DNA from 4 places in the Mesorhizobium sp. M0016 genome. Region 1 is predicted to be linked to each of the others. Evidence: predicted binding sites of a transcription regulator. Region 1 holds the regulator's gene; each other region holds the start of a gene.
The links. The regulator PhoB, encoded in region 1, activates phosphate uptake and scavenging genes when phosphate is short. The targets are predictions, from matches to a motif close to TGTCATNNANCTGTCAT.

Region 1 (3,299 bases):
GCGCCGCCCACGGCGCGACAAAACCGGCCCGAAGGCCTGCACAAAGAGGCTCCATTTTTTCGAGCCTCGAAAAAATACTGGTTCAATGATAAGGCACTGTCAACATCGATTATGATGGATTCTGATGGCGTTGCCGAATTTTTTCGAGCTCCGCAATAAACAATGACAGGGCTGCCGGCGTCTGCCAATATTTGGCTGGTGCCGTCGAACGCCTTCACTATCATGAGGCGCGAGGAGGCCGGGAGGAAAACAAATGTCGGTTGGGATCCGCCACGACGATCTGCGCCGTCGCAACCGTGCGATGGTGATTTCGGCCGTGCGCCGGGCCGGCCAGCCGTCGCGGACCGAGATTGCGGCGACCACCGGCCTCAGCCATTCGACGATATCGGCAATCTCGTCTGATCTAATTCAAGAAGGCATCCTGATTGAAGGCAAGCCTGGCGAGACCGGCTCGCTGAAACGCGGCCGGCCGCAGGTCGGCCTTGGCCTCAACCCGGAAGCGGCGGCGGTCATGACCGTGGTGCTGTCGCTGAACTTCCTCTCCGTCACCGTCATCGACTATGCCGGCCAGGTGGTCGCGGAAGAACAGCGCCGGCTCGACACGCTGACCATGCCGCGCGACGAGCTGATCGGCGAATGCGTAGCAATCGTCGGGCGGCGTCTCGCGGACCCGGACCTCGATGTCCAGAGCATCGCCCGCATTGCCATGGGCATCCAGGGCATCACCGATTCGCAGGCGCGGGCCATGCTGTGGTCGCCAATCACGCCACTGACCGACATTGCCTTCGCCGACATGTTGGAAGCGGAATTCGGCATTCCTGCCACCATGGAGAACGACTGCAATATGATGGCGGTGGCCCTGCAATGGCGCCAGCCCGAGCGCTACCGCGACAATTTCATCGCGATCCTCTTGTCGCACGGCATCGGCATGGGGCTGGTGCTGAAAGGCGAACTGTTCACCGGCACCCATTCCTCCGGCGGCGAGTTCGGCCACATGATCCACCGTCCGGGCGGCGCGCTCTGCCGCTGCGGGCGGCGCGGCTGCGTCGAGGCCTATGCCGGAAACTACGCCATCTGGCGCAGCGCCAAAATGATGAGCGAAGATGCCGAGCCGGTCGATATCGGCGACGCTGATATGCGCGCACTCGCCGCGCGCGCCCGCGAAACCGATGGCCCGGAGCGCGAAGCCTATCGCAAGGCCGGTGAGGCGCTCGGCTTCGGCCTCGGCAGCCTGTTTGCGCTGATCGACCCGGCGCCTGTCGCCATGGTTGGCGTCAGCGCCGCCGCCTTCGACCTGATCGAGCCGGCATTGCGCGAAGCGATCGCCCAGACCGCCGGCGGCCAGCACTCGAAATCGATCTCCTTCGACACCGAGCCCAACGAGCTGCCGCTGATCCGCGAAGGCTGTGCCATGCGCGCGCTCGGCTTCGTCGATCAGGAGATTTTCGCGCCGGGCATTCAGGCCAAATCCGGCAAGCATGTCGCCTGAATGGCCGGCAACGGCGCGACGCGCAGCATCCTAGTCTTCCCTGATCGCGTAGCCGGCGCCGCGAATGGTACGGATGACATCCGGCATGCGGCCGTTGTTGACCGCTTTGCGTAAGCGCCCGACATGGACGTCGACGGTTCGCTCGTCGATGTAGATCGTCTCGCCCCAGACATTGTCGAGCAGCTGGCTGCGCGAGAACACGCGGCCGGGATGGCGCATCATGAATTCGAGCAGCCGGAACTCGGTCGGTCCGAGCCTGATCTCGCTCTTCTTGCGGTAGACACGGTGCGACTCGCGGTCGAGCACGATGTCGCCGACCTTGAGCACGCTGGACAGCACTTCCGGCTTGGCCCGGCGCAGCAGCGCCTTCACGCGCGCCATGAACTCCGGCGTCGAGAATGGCTTGACCAGATAGTCGTCGGCACCGGTGGACAGGCCGCGCACGCGATCGCTTTCCTCACCGCGCGCGGTCAGCATGATGATCGGCAGCCGCTCGGTTTCGGGCCGCACTCTAAGCCGCCGGCAGAGCTCGATGCCGGAAACAGCGGGCACCATCCAGTCGAGCACCAGGAGATCGGGCACGTTTTCCTGCAGGCGGATCTCGGCCTCGTCGCCGCGTGTCACCACCTCGACGTGATAGCCTTCGGATTCGAGGTTGTAGCGGAGGAGCACGCCTAGCGGCTCCTCGTCCTCCACGACCATGATGCGTGGCGCGATCATAGGCAGTTCACCCTCATCAGGCCGGCGTGGCCATCGCCGTCTCGTCCTGCTTCGGACGATTGGCGGGCAATTGCTGGCCGGTCAGCACATAATACGCATTTTCGGCGATGTTGGTGACATGATCGCCGATGCGCTCAAGATTCTTGGCGCAGAACAAGAGATGCGTGCAGGCGGTGATGTTGCGAGGGTCTTCCATCATGTAGGTCAAGAGCTCACGAAACACGGACGTGTATTTGACGTCGATGCGCTCGTCGTCATTCCTGAGTTTTGCAAGAGCTGCCGCATCGGTGGCGGCATATTCCTCGACGACGCCTTGCACCTGGATCAGCACCAGCTGCGCCATGGCATCGATGGAGTGCGAGAGGTCGCGCGGCGTGACGCTCAAGCCCACGGTGCCGACGCGTTTGGCGATGTTCTTGGCGAGATCGCCGATGCGCTCGAGGTCGCCGGCCATGCGGATCGAGCCGACCACGGCGCGCAGATCGTTGGCCATCGGCTGGCGCTTGGCGATCAGCGTGATGGCGCGGTCGTCCAGTTCGCGCTGGCGCGCATCCATGATGGCGTCGTCGGAAACGACACGCTGTGCCAGCGCATTGTCCGAATTGAGCAGCGCCCTGGTCGAGCCGCTGACCATCGAGCCTGCCAGATCGCCCATGTCGCGGATCAGCTTGCTGATCTGCCCGAGCTCTTCATCGAAGGAGGCGACGGTATGTTCACCCATGATCTTGGTCCTCGTGCCTGAAAATTCACCCGCCGGACGGCTCAGCCGAAGCGGCCGGTAATGTAGTCCTGGGTGCGCTTGTCGTCGGGGTTGGTGAACATCTTGTCGGTGGCGCCCTCCTCGACGAGATAGCCGAGATGGAACATCGCCGTGCGCTGCGACACGCGCGCCGCCTGCTGCATCGAGTGGGTGACGATGACGATCGTGTAGTTCTGGCGCAGTTCGTCGATCAGCTCCTCGACACGGGCGGTGGCGATCGGATCGAGCGCCGAGCAGGGCTCGTCCATCAGGATCACCTCCGGCGACACGGCGATGGCGCGCGCGATGCACAGGCGCTGCTGCTGGCCGCCGGACAGGCCGGTGCCGGGC
Region 2 (3,299 bases), on a different contig from region 1:
GCGCCAGCGACTTCGAAAAGCCGATCATGCCGGCCTTGGAGGCGCAATAATTGGTCTGGCCAGGATTGCCGGTGACGCCGACCACCGAGGTGATGTTGATGATGCGGCCATGGCGGCGGCGCATCATAGGATGGGTCAGCTCGCGGGTGAGCCGGAACACGGCGGTGAGGTTCACCTCCAGCACGCTGTCCCAATCCGCGTCCGCCATGCGCACGAACAGGCCGTCCTTGGTGATGCCGGCATTGTTGACCAGTATGTCGACGCCTTCGAGTTCGGCTTCGGCCTTCTGGCCAAGCGCCTTGACCTCGTCACGGTCGGCAAGATTGGCCGGGAACAGCTTTACCCGGTCGCCGAGTTCGCCGGCCAGGGTCTCCAGTTTCTCGATGCGGGTGCCGTGCAGGCCGACAATGGCGCCTTGCGCATGCAGCACCCGGGCAATCGCCTCGCCAATGCCGCCCGATGCGCCGGTGACGAGCGCCTTGCGGCCGGTCAGTTCGAACATTTTCGTCTCCTGATCTTAAGAGAACACCCTTCCCACGGGAGGGGTTGAATCGCCAGTGTATTATGCAAGCGCGGCCAGCGCCGCCTCGACATCGGCCGGCGTGCCGACGGCCGATGTGGCGATGTCGCGGTTGATCCGCCGCGCCAGGCCGGAAAGCACCTTGCCGGCGCCGATCTCATAGAGCGTGGCGACGCCATTGGCGCCGAACCACTCCACCGTTTCGCGCCAGCGCACGCGGCCGGTGATCTGCTCGACCAGGCGGCGCGCGATCTCGTCGGGGTCGCTGGTCGGGGCTACAGTGACGTTGGAGACGACGGGCACGACCGGTGCATTCTTGGTCACGCCGGCCAGCGCCTCGCGCATGACATCGGCCGCCGGCGCCATCAGCGCCGAATGGAAGGGTGCGGAGACCTGCAGCATCAGCGCCCGCTTGGCGCCCTTTTCGGTGCACAGTTTCGCGGCGAGTTCCACCGCCGCCCTGGCGCCGGAGATCACCAGCTGGCCGCCGCCATTGTCGTTGGCGATCTGGCAGACCTTGCCGGATCCCGTTGCGGCCTCGGTGCAAGCGGCTTCGACGTCGGGCTGTTCCAGTCCGATGATCGCCGCCATGGCGCCCTCGCCGGCCGGCACCGCCGCCTGCATGGCGTTGCCGCGGATGCGCAGCAGCCGGGCAGCATCGGCGACCGAAACGAAACCGGCCGCGGCAAGGGCGGAATATTCGCCGAGCGAATGACCGGCAACGTAGGCAACCTTGTCCTTCAGCGAAAAGCCGCGCGCTTCCAGCGAGCGGATTCCCGCCAGCGAGACCGCCATCAGCGCCGGCTGGGCATTGGCAGTCAGGGTCAGCGCCTCTTCCGGGCCTTCCCAGATCAGTTTCGACAGCTTTTCGCCCAGCGCATCATCGACTTCCTCGAACACCCTGCGTGCCTCGGGGAAGGCGTCGGCGAGGTCCTTGCCCATGCCGACAGCCTGGCTGCCCTGTCCCGGAAAGGTGAATGCGACGGCCATTTGGGCGCTCTCCAGCGGCTGATTTTTACTGCCTGTGACGCAAGGCGGACCGCCAAGTCAAGCCCGGAGGGGGCATTTCGGCTCTCGCTTGAACCGGAGCTGACCTCGAGTCCCTGTTCCCAAAGGCTTTTTGCCGATCACACCTGATGAAAACCGCTCACGAATCGTTTGCTGGCTCTTCTTATTTTCGCCACAGGCGCTAGCTTTTGCATGACAGTTCTATGACAGAACGGTGGCGCGAGTGGAAATACGCGTTGCTTGGGCCGGGGGAAGAGACGTGGCTAGGATCAGGAAGGGCGCGGCCGTACCCGCGCCACAGTTCTTGGAAGACGATCCGTCCACCGGCTACCTGCCGGGGCGCAGATGGCCGGTCATCCGCTACGGTCTGGTCACGCTGCTTGCCTCCGCCATCCTGGTGTTCGCCATCGAATGGATCGTGCGCGGCGACTTCTTCGGCACGGTCGACTTCTTCCTGCAGCCATTCAAGCCGGGCTGGACCACCATCATTGTCTTTGCATTGGTGCTGATGGGACTGGACGCCGTGCTTGGCCGCAGTCACCAGAGCCTGATGATCGTGGCGCCGCTGACGCTGGCGCTGGCCTTTGTCGGGCATCAGAAGTCGCATTATCTCGGCGATCCGCTCTACCCAACCGATTTTCTTTATTCGCGCCAGATCATGGCACTGATGCCGCTCCTGGTGCGCGAACGGCCTTGGACGGCGCTCGCCATGGCGGTCGGCATCGTCGCCGGCCTGTCGCTGCTGATCTATGGCTGGCGGTTGTGGCGCCGCAAGGTTCCGATCCTCAGCCGCAAAGGGCGGCTGGCGCGGCTGACGCTGGCAGTGCCGCTGCTCGCCTTCTTCGTCTCAATCATGGACTACGCCACCTTCTCGTGGACCCGCGACCGGCTGCAGATCATCCCGATCATGTGGGACCAGAAGGAGAACTACGCCTCCAACGGGTTTGCGCTGGCCTTCGCGCTCAACGTGCCGATGGCGCATGTCTCGGCGCCGGCGGGCTATTCCGACAAGGCGATCGACGCGATCGACAGGCCTGCTGTGGCGGCCTCGGTACCGGATGAGAAACCCGACATCATCGTGGTGATGAGCGAATCTTTCTGGGATCCGACCAAGCTGCCCGGCGTCACAATCACGCCTGACCCGATCCCCAATGTGCGGGCGCTGCGTTCCGGCTATATGTTTTCGCCGGAATTCGGCGGCATGACCGCCAACATCGAATTCGAGGCGCTGACCGGCTTTTCCAATGCCTTCCTGCCGGCGGGCTCGATCCCCTACCAGCAATATGTGCGCACACCGACGCCGTCGCTGGCGACCTTCCTGAAAAGCGAGGGATACCGGGCGCGCGCCATCCATCCGGGCACCAACTGGTTCTGGAACAGGGGCGCCGTCTATGCCGATTTCGGCTTCAACGATTTCCGCTCGGAAGAGACGCTGCCGCCACTGGAAAAGCGCGGGCCGCTGGCTTCCGATGCGTCGATGACCGACGAGATCATCGCAGAGGCCGACGCCAGCGAGCGGCCGGTGTTCTTCTTCGCCGTCAGCCTGCAGAACCACGGTCCCTACGAGCCGTACCGCTATTACAATCCGACCCACAAGGTCGCGGCACCGATCAGCACATGGGCGCGGGAATCGCTGCTCAGCTACGCCGAAGGCTCCGCCGATGCCGACCGTGGCCTCGAACGATTGATCGAATGGGCGAAGAAGCGCGAGCGGCCGACGGTCATCGCCTTCTTCGGCGACCATCTGCCGCCGCTCGGCCCCGTCTATGTC
Region 3 (3,299 bases), on a different contig from region 1:
ATCGACGACGCGCTGGTCGTCCGCCACCGTCGGCTTGTTTGCCTTGTCGACGCGCTGGTAGATCGGCCTTGCCTCCGATGTGGCCGAGGCTACGCGCCATTTCGATCCGTCCCGTTCCAGAAGCAGATCGATCAGTCCCATATGCGAGCCCCAGAAACCGCCCATCACGGCGGGCTTGCCCTGCAGCGTGCCTTTCTCGGTGTCGACGCCTTCGAGCGCCTGAAAATCCTTCTTGCCGGGGAAGACGAGATGCTGATGGCCGGTGAACACCGCATCGATGCCTTCGACGCCGGCGACGAAGAAGGAGGCGTTCTCCATGCCGTCGCCCTGCTTGATATCGATGCCGGAATGCGAGAGCGCGATGACGATGTCGGCGCCCTCCTCCTTGATCTGCGGCACCCATGCCCTGGCCGCCTCGACGATGTCGCGCGTCCTGACATTGCCTTCCAGGTTCTTCAGGTCCCAGACCATGATCTGCGGCGGCACAAAGCCGATGATGCCGATCTTGATCGGCTGCTCGGCGCCCGACCCGTCCTTGATCTTCTTGTCGAGGATGACATAGGGCTTGAGGTAGAGCTTGTCGTCGCGCGGTTTGGCGGCAAGCTCGGTGCCGCGGATCAGATTGGCGCAGACGAAGGGGAAATTGGCTCCGGCCAGCACCTTGTCGAGGAACGACAGGCCGTAATTGAACTCGTGATTGCCGAGCGTCGAGCATTCATAGCCCAGCAGGTTCATGCCCTTCATGATCGGATGCAGATCGCCTTCCTTGAGGCCCTTCTCATAGGCGATGTAATCGCCCATCGGATTGCCCTGCAAAAGATCGCCATTGTCGATCAGCATCGCATTGGTGGCTTCCTTGCGCACCGCCGCGATCAGTGAGGCCGTCCGTGACAGGCCCATCGTGTCGTTGGCTTTGTCGGCGTAGTAGTCGTAAGGCAGCACATTCACATGAATGTCGGTGGTCTCCATGATCCTCAGATGCGCCTGATTGGCCTGCGCGCGGGCGGAAAACGGATGCAGCATGATCAGCGCCCCGCTGGCGGCCGTACCGGCAAGAAAACTACGGCGGGAGACGGGGTAATTGAGATGCGGCATTGGTTTTCCTTCCCAGCGACGTGACAAGATCCCAGCCCCGGGCGGAAGCTTCGCGCCGAAAACCGGCCATGTCCATCGGGAAGTCAGTCGATCAGCAAAAGGTGACGGCTGGATGAATATCCTTGGCCGCGGTTGAGAACCTCAGCCCTTGTCATCGTCGCCCTGGGTGATCAGCCGCGCGCTGCGCTGGCCGGTGAAATAGATCCATAGCCAGCTAAGCGACACCGAGAGCCGGTTGCGGAAACCGATCAGGAAGTAGATATGCGCCACGCCCCACAGCCACCAGGCAAGCCATCCCGTGAGCTTGATCGAGCCGAAATCGATCGCGGCTGCCCACTTGCCGATCGTCGCCAGGTCGCCGGCATGTTTGTAGCGGAAAGGCCGCGGCGCGCCATCGCCGGCCAGCCGCGCCCTGATCGTCGCGGCGACATGCTTGCCCTCCTGCTTGGCCGAGGGCGCCACGCCGGGCACCGGTTTGCCGTCCGGCCGCAAGACATGCGCGGTGTCGCCGATGACGAAGATTTCAGGACTGTTCGGCACGGTCAGATCGGGCTCGACCATTACCCTGCCCGCCCGGTCCACCGGCGCGCCCAGCCACTCTCCCGCGGGTGAAGCCGCCACGCCGGCGGCCCACAGGATGGTTCGCGCCGGCAGATGCGTATCGCCAAAGACGACGCCTTCGGCATCGAGGCGCGTGACGGCGCGGCCAAGCTCGACCGTGACGCCCCGCCGCTCCAGCGCCTTGCGCGCATAGTCGGACAGCTTTGGCGCGAAATTGGCTAGGATCCTGTCTCCGGCCTCGACCAGCACCACACGCGCCTCACGCGTGTCGATGTTGCGGAATTCGCCGCGCAGCGTTTCATGCGCGAGTTCGACAATGGTGCCGGCAAGCTCCACGCCGGTCGGGCCGCCGCCGACGATGACCAGTGTCAGCAGTGCCTGGCGCTTGGCCGGATCGGTCTCGCGCTCGGCCTGCTCGAAGGCGAGCAGGATGCGCCGCCGAATGGTGGTTGCGTCTTCAAGCGTCTTCAGCCCGGGCGCGAAAGGCTCCCATTCGTCGTGGCCGAAATAAGCATGACGCGCGCCGGTGGCGAGCACCAGCGTGTCGTAGGGAACAGAACTGCCGTCCTCAAGCAGCACGCGTTTGCCTGGACGGTCGACGCCGGTGACGTTGCCGAGCAGCGTCGTCACGTCCTCGCGCTTGCGCAGCAGATGACGGATCGGCCAGGCAACTTCCGAGGTCGCCAGCGAGGCGGTCGCCACCTGGTAAAGCAGCGGCTGGAAAAGGTGATGGTTGCGCTTGTCGATCATGGTGATGCGCACGGGTGCGCCGGCCAGCGCCCGGGTGAGTTCGAGACCGCCGAACCCTGCGCCGACGACAACGACATGATGGCTGGTTTCACTCATCGCATTCACCCCTGTTTGTCTCTCTTTATCTAGTGATTTTTGTGCACCGCAACAATGTCGCGGCGCGCTAGACTGCCGCGCGTAAGGCTGCCCAGGACTCGTCGCCGGATGTCGCGAATGCCTATGTCGGCAAGCCTGGACGGGTATAGCCTTGCAGGGGCTGGAACCACGGGAGTGAAGCATGGCCAACGACGATGACAAAGATCGCAAAGGGCGGGCGCAATATTCTTCGCCGCCTTGCTTCATGCACGAACTCGATCCGGAATTTCGCGCGCCATTGACCGACTGGACCGATGTGCGCCGTTGGCGCAAGGCCGAGCGCGAGCGTCTGATCGCGGCACGGTTGGCGGTTTCCGCCGATGCGCGGGTGGCGATGTCGCGGGCTATCGCCGAAGGGCTCGACGCGACCATGGGCGACATTGCCGGCCGCATGGTCAGCCTCTATTGGCCGTTTCGCGGCGAGCCGGACCTGCGGCCGTGGATGCCGTCGATCAACGAACGCGGCGGCCGCACGGCGCTGCCCATCGTGATCGAGAAGGGCCAGCCGCTGATCTTCCGCGCTTATGTGCCTGGCGACCGGCTGGAAAAAGGCGTCTGGAACATCCCTATCCCCGCCGAAGGCGACCCGGTGCTGCCCGACATCGTCATCTCGCCGATCGTCGGCATCGACCCGCGAAACTACCGCCTGGGCTATGGCGGCGGCTTCTTCGACCGCACGCTGGCTGCCATGCCGTTCAAGCCATTGGTCATCGGCGTCGGCTACGAACTGCAGCGCATCCCCACCATCTACCCGCAGC
Region 4 (3,299 bases), on a different contig from region 1:
CTGCGGCAAGGAGATGCCCTCGACGACGTCGCCGAGGAAGAAGGCCGACTGGATCAGGCTGAAAGGGATATAGTCGGACGACAATATGTCGAGCAGGCCGTCGCCGGCCAGCGTGCGGGCCGAGACATTGCCCGAATGCGAGGAGCCGCGCATGACGTTGGGCGCGCCCATCAGCACGCCGAGCCCGGCATCCTTCGAGGCCTTGGCGGCTTCCAGCGTGGTCGGGAATTCCGCGACGCGCACGCCTTGTTCGATCGCCTCGTCGACATGGCCTGATGTGGCGTCGTCATGGCTCGCCAGCACAATGCCCCGCTCGTTGCAGGCGGCTGATATCGCCACCCGGTTCGGTCCCGAATTCTTCGCTGATTCCGACATCCGCTTTTCGCAGAACAATTGGAAGTCGCGATCGGTCAATTTCAGCTTGCGCTGATAGTAATGGGCGTAGGTCTCGAGATTGACGAACTGACGCTGTCCCGGCGCATGGTCCATCAGCGAGGCCAGCTTGACCCGCCCGTCGCCATCGAAATTGGCGAAAGCCCGCAAGCAATCCGGCGCCGAGACCTCGCAGCGCAGGTGCAGGAAATGGTCGGCCCGCAACCGGTCTTTCGCGACGCTGTCCTCGATCGCGCCGGCGAGCTTGCGGATGTCGTCGGAGGTAATATCCGCGTCCTCGTCCATGCCGACACGCAAAGCGTCGAGCACGGTGGTGATGCCGGCGGTGGCCACCTGCGCGTCATGGGCAAGGACGGCGGCGATCGGGTTCCAGCGCACTTTCGGGCGCGGCGCATAGTGGCCTTCGAGATGGTCAGTGTGCAGCTCGACCAGGCCGGGAATGATGTAGTCGCCGCCCATGTCCTCGCCGCCCATGCTCCCGCCGGTGTGGCCGGTGCCGGCGTCGACGCCGGAGATAAAACCGTCGCGCAGCACGAGCGACCCTTCGACGATCTCGTCGGCAAGCACGATGCGGGCGTTGTGGAGAACAGTTTCGGCGGTCATTCAGGCAGTCCTTGCTTACTCGGACGAATTGCGGTCAGGCGGTTTTTCGGGCAGCGCGGCGGCCGAGCGCATGATGCGAAAGCACCATGAACGGAGCGCCCGGTTCGGTTTCGACGAACAGCGTCAGCGCATCCACCAGCACCGGCTGCTGCAGCACATCGGCGAACAGGCTGTCAATTGCCGCGCGCAGACGTTGGCTTTCCTGCGGCCCGGCCCGGCCGGACAGTGTCATGTGGAAGCGAAAGGTCTCAAACACATAGGGATAGCCCCACTGGCAGAGATTGCGGAACTCGGCCGGCTTCAGCGAATCCGGGCTGCGCCGCTCGATCTCGGCCTCGGTGAGCGGCGCGCGAAAACGGTCGAAGCTAAGCACGACATCATCGGCGAAACGGTTGAGCGGCGGCAGCGGGCCTTCCGGCACCAAAGCGAAGAAACCATCGATCTGGCTGACGACCAGGCGCGGGATGGTGACCGTCGGCGTTGCTTCGGCAAAGGCGTCCAGCGCCGCGCGCAACGAGCTTTCGGTTTCGTTGGCGGCCAACCGGAAGGGCGCTTTCAGCGTCGCATGAAAACCGTAGCGCCGCGCCGATGCGGTGTGAAAGGCGACTTCGGCCGCCGACAGCTCGCCCACCGCCTCGACCGGCCTGGTGGCGGCGCCAAAGGGGTGGCGGCCCAGCCAGTTGGCGGCGATCCGCGCCAACGGCTCGTCCTGCCTTGGGGTGAAATAGATGGCGTAGCGCATCGAAAAAAATCCTCGTCAGCCCGCTGCCATAGGTGATTTCCATGACGGATTGACGAAGCTTATGCGGGTTTTCGAAGGCAAATCGACCCAATGGATCGTTAGCCGACGATTTTTTGCTGCTGGACCAACCGCTTCCGGCGCAAGCGAAGGCCGATCAGGCCTTCGTCAGCCACTCGTGCTCGGGCGCGTTGTGGAACTTCCACGTCCGCTTCGGCCCGGCCATGACGTTGAGGTAATAGAGGTCGTAGCCGTGGCAGGCGGCGCAGGGGTGATAGCCCTTGGGCACCAGCACAACATCGCCGTCCTCGATCGCCATGGCTTCGTCCAGCTCGCGGGCGCCGGTCTTGTCGGCGTCGGTGTAGACGCGCTGGAAGGCAAAACCCTGCGGCGGGTTGAGGCGGTGGTAGTAGGTTTCCTCGAGATAGGATTCGGCAGGCAGATTGTCCTGGTCGTGCTTGTGCGGCGGGTAGCTCGATGTGTGGCCGCCGGGCGTGATGACCTCGACCACCAGCAGCGAGTCGGCGGGCTTGCCCTCGGGCAATATGTTGGTGACGTAGCGCGTGTTGGTGCCTTTGCCCCGAGTCTCCTGGCCGAGGTCGTCGGGTGCGATGACGCGAACGGGCAAGCCGCCGCCCAGGCCCGGCGCCGAGCAGACCGCGAGTTCGAGATCGGTGTCGGCGGTGACCGACCAGTCCGAACCCTCCGGGATATAGACCGACCACGGCTTGCCCTCGAAGGGCGACATGCGCTCGCCGAGCAGGCCGAGTTCCCGGCCGCCGGCCTTTGCCGTGCCCTTGCCGGTGACGAACACCAGGCAGACTTCGCGATCCTGCGTCTTGCCGGATGCGGTCTCGCCCGGCTTCAGCCGGTGCAGGTCGAAGCCGACATAGGTCCATCCGGCGCTGTTGGGCGTGACATGCGCGACGCGGCCATGGCCCTTGTCGGCTTTGACGAGCAGTTTCGACATGTTTTGTCTCCTATCGCAAGTCTTCGAGGTCGGCCTCTCAACTTCGTCATCCTAGGGCGAAGCAGGAGCGAAGCTCCGTCGCGAAGACCCTAGGATGACGAAGCGAGGGACATTCCGGCAATCACCGACGTAGGCGATACGCCAGGTGTCGAGTGTCCGACCCGCAAGCTCTTCCGAGCCGCGGCCGCTTCATTCCTTCGGTTCGGCGTCCGCCTTCGCTTCGCCGGTCTTCGGTCGATCAGGCGCAGCCTTGCTCTCCTCCACCGGCTTGTAAAGATAGAAGAACTGCCACACCGCGTAGGCAGCAAAGCCGAGCGCGATGACACCCCAGAACGGCGTGCCGGAGGCGACTTCTATTCCCGCCCAGATCACGCAGACGGCGACGACGGCAACGCGCCGCCACAGCGGCCGGAAGAACGGGTGCTCGTAATCCTTCATCGGATCGCCTCAGGCATTGGGAAAGCCTTGCGTTTCCACCGTGTAGCCGGCCGCCGTCATCACCCGCATCAGCTCCTTGTAACCCACTTGGGCCATCTTCAGCGGCGGGTTCTTCTTCGGGTCCTGCTCGGCCTCGACGACGAACCAGCCTTCATA

Region 2: the regulator PhoB is predicted to act here: its motif matches at 1,721-1,737, upstream of NKJ88_RS06750 (LTA synthase family protein).
Region 3: the regulator PhoB is predicted to act here: its motif matches at 1,197-1,213, upstream of NKJ88_RS13765 (bifunctional 2',3'-cyclic-nucleotide 2'-phosphodiesterase/3'-nucleotidase).
Region 4: the regulator PhoB is predicted to act here: its motif matches at 1,780-1,796, upstream of NKJ88_RS03690 (DUF1045 domain-containing protein).

Annotation. Positions count from the first base shown of each region.
Region 1 is NZ_JAMYVM010000015.1:54,121-57,419, forward strand. It holds gene NKJ88_RS20930 (ROK family protein) at 254-1,489, shown strand; gene phoB (phosphate regulon transcriptional regulator PhoB) at 1,520-2,209, opposite strand; gene phoU (phosphate signaling complex protein PhoU) at 2,226-2,930, opposite strand; gene pstB (phosphate ABC transporter ATP-binding protein PstB) at 2,972-3,299, opposite strand, start outside.
Region 2 is NZ_JAMYVM010000003.1:312,193-315,491, forward strand. It holds gene fabG (3-oxoacyl-[acyl-carrier-protein] reductase) at 1-502, opposite strand, end outside; gene fabD (ACP S-malonyltransferase) at 563-1,510, opposite strand; gene NKJ88_RS06750 (LTA synthase family protein) at 1,788-3,299, shown strand, end outside.
Region 3 is NZ_JAMYVM010000007.1:259,975-263,273, forward strand. It holds gene NKJ88_RS13765 (bifunctional 2',3'-cyclic-nucleotide 2'-phosphodiesterase/3'-nucleotidase) at 1-1,095, opposite strand, end outside; gene NKJ88_RS13770 (NAD(P)/FAD-dependent oxidoreductase) at 1,237-2,502, opposite strand; gene NKJ88_RS13775 (5-formyltetrahydrofolate cyclo-ligase) at 2,684-3,299, shown strand, end outside.
Region 4 is NZ_JAMYVM010000002.1:187,850-191,148, forward strand. It holds gene NKJ88_RS03685 (alpha-D-ribose 1-methylphosphonate 5-triphosphate diphosphatase) at 1-996, opposite strand, end outside; gene NKJ88_RS03690 (DUF1045 domain-containing protein) at 1,031-1,738, opposite strand; gene iolB (5-deoxy-glucuronate isomerase) at 1,893-2,705, opposite strand; gene NKJ88_RS03700 (hypothetical protein) at 2,895-3,143, opposite strand; gene iolE (myo-inosose-2 dehydratase) at 3,153-3,299, opposite strand, start outside.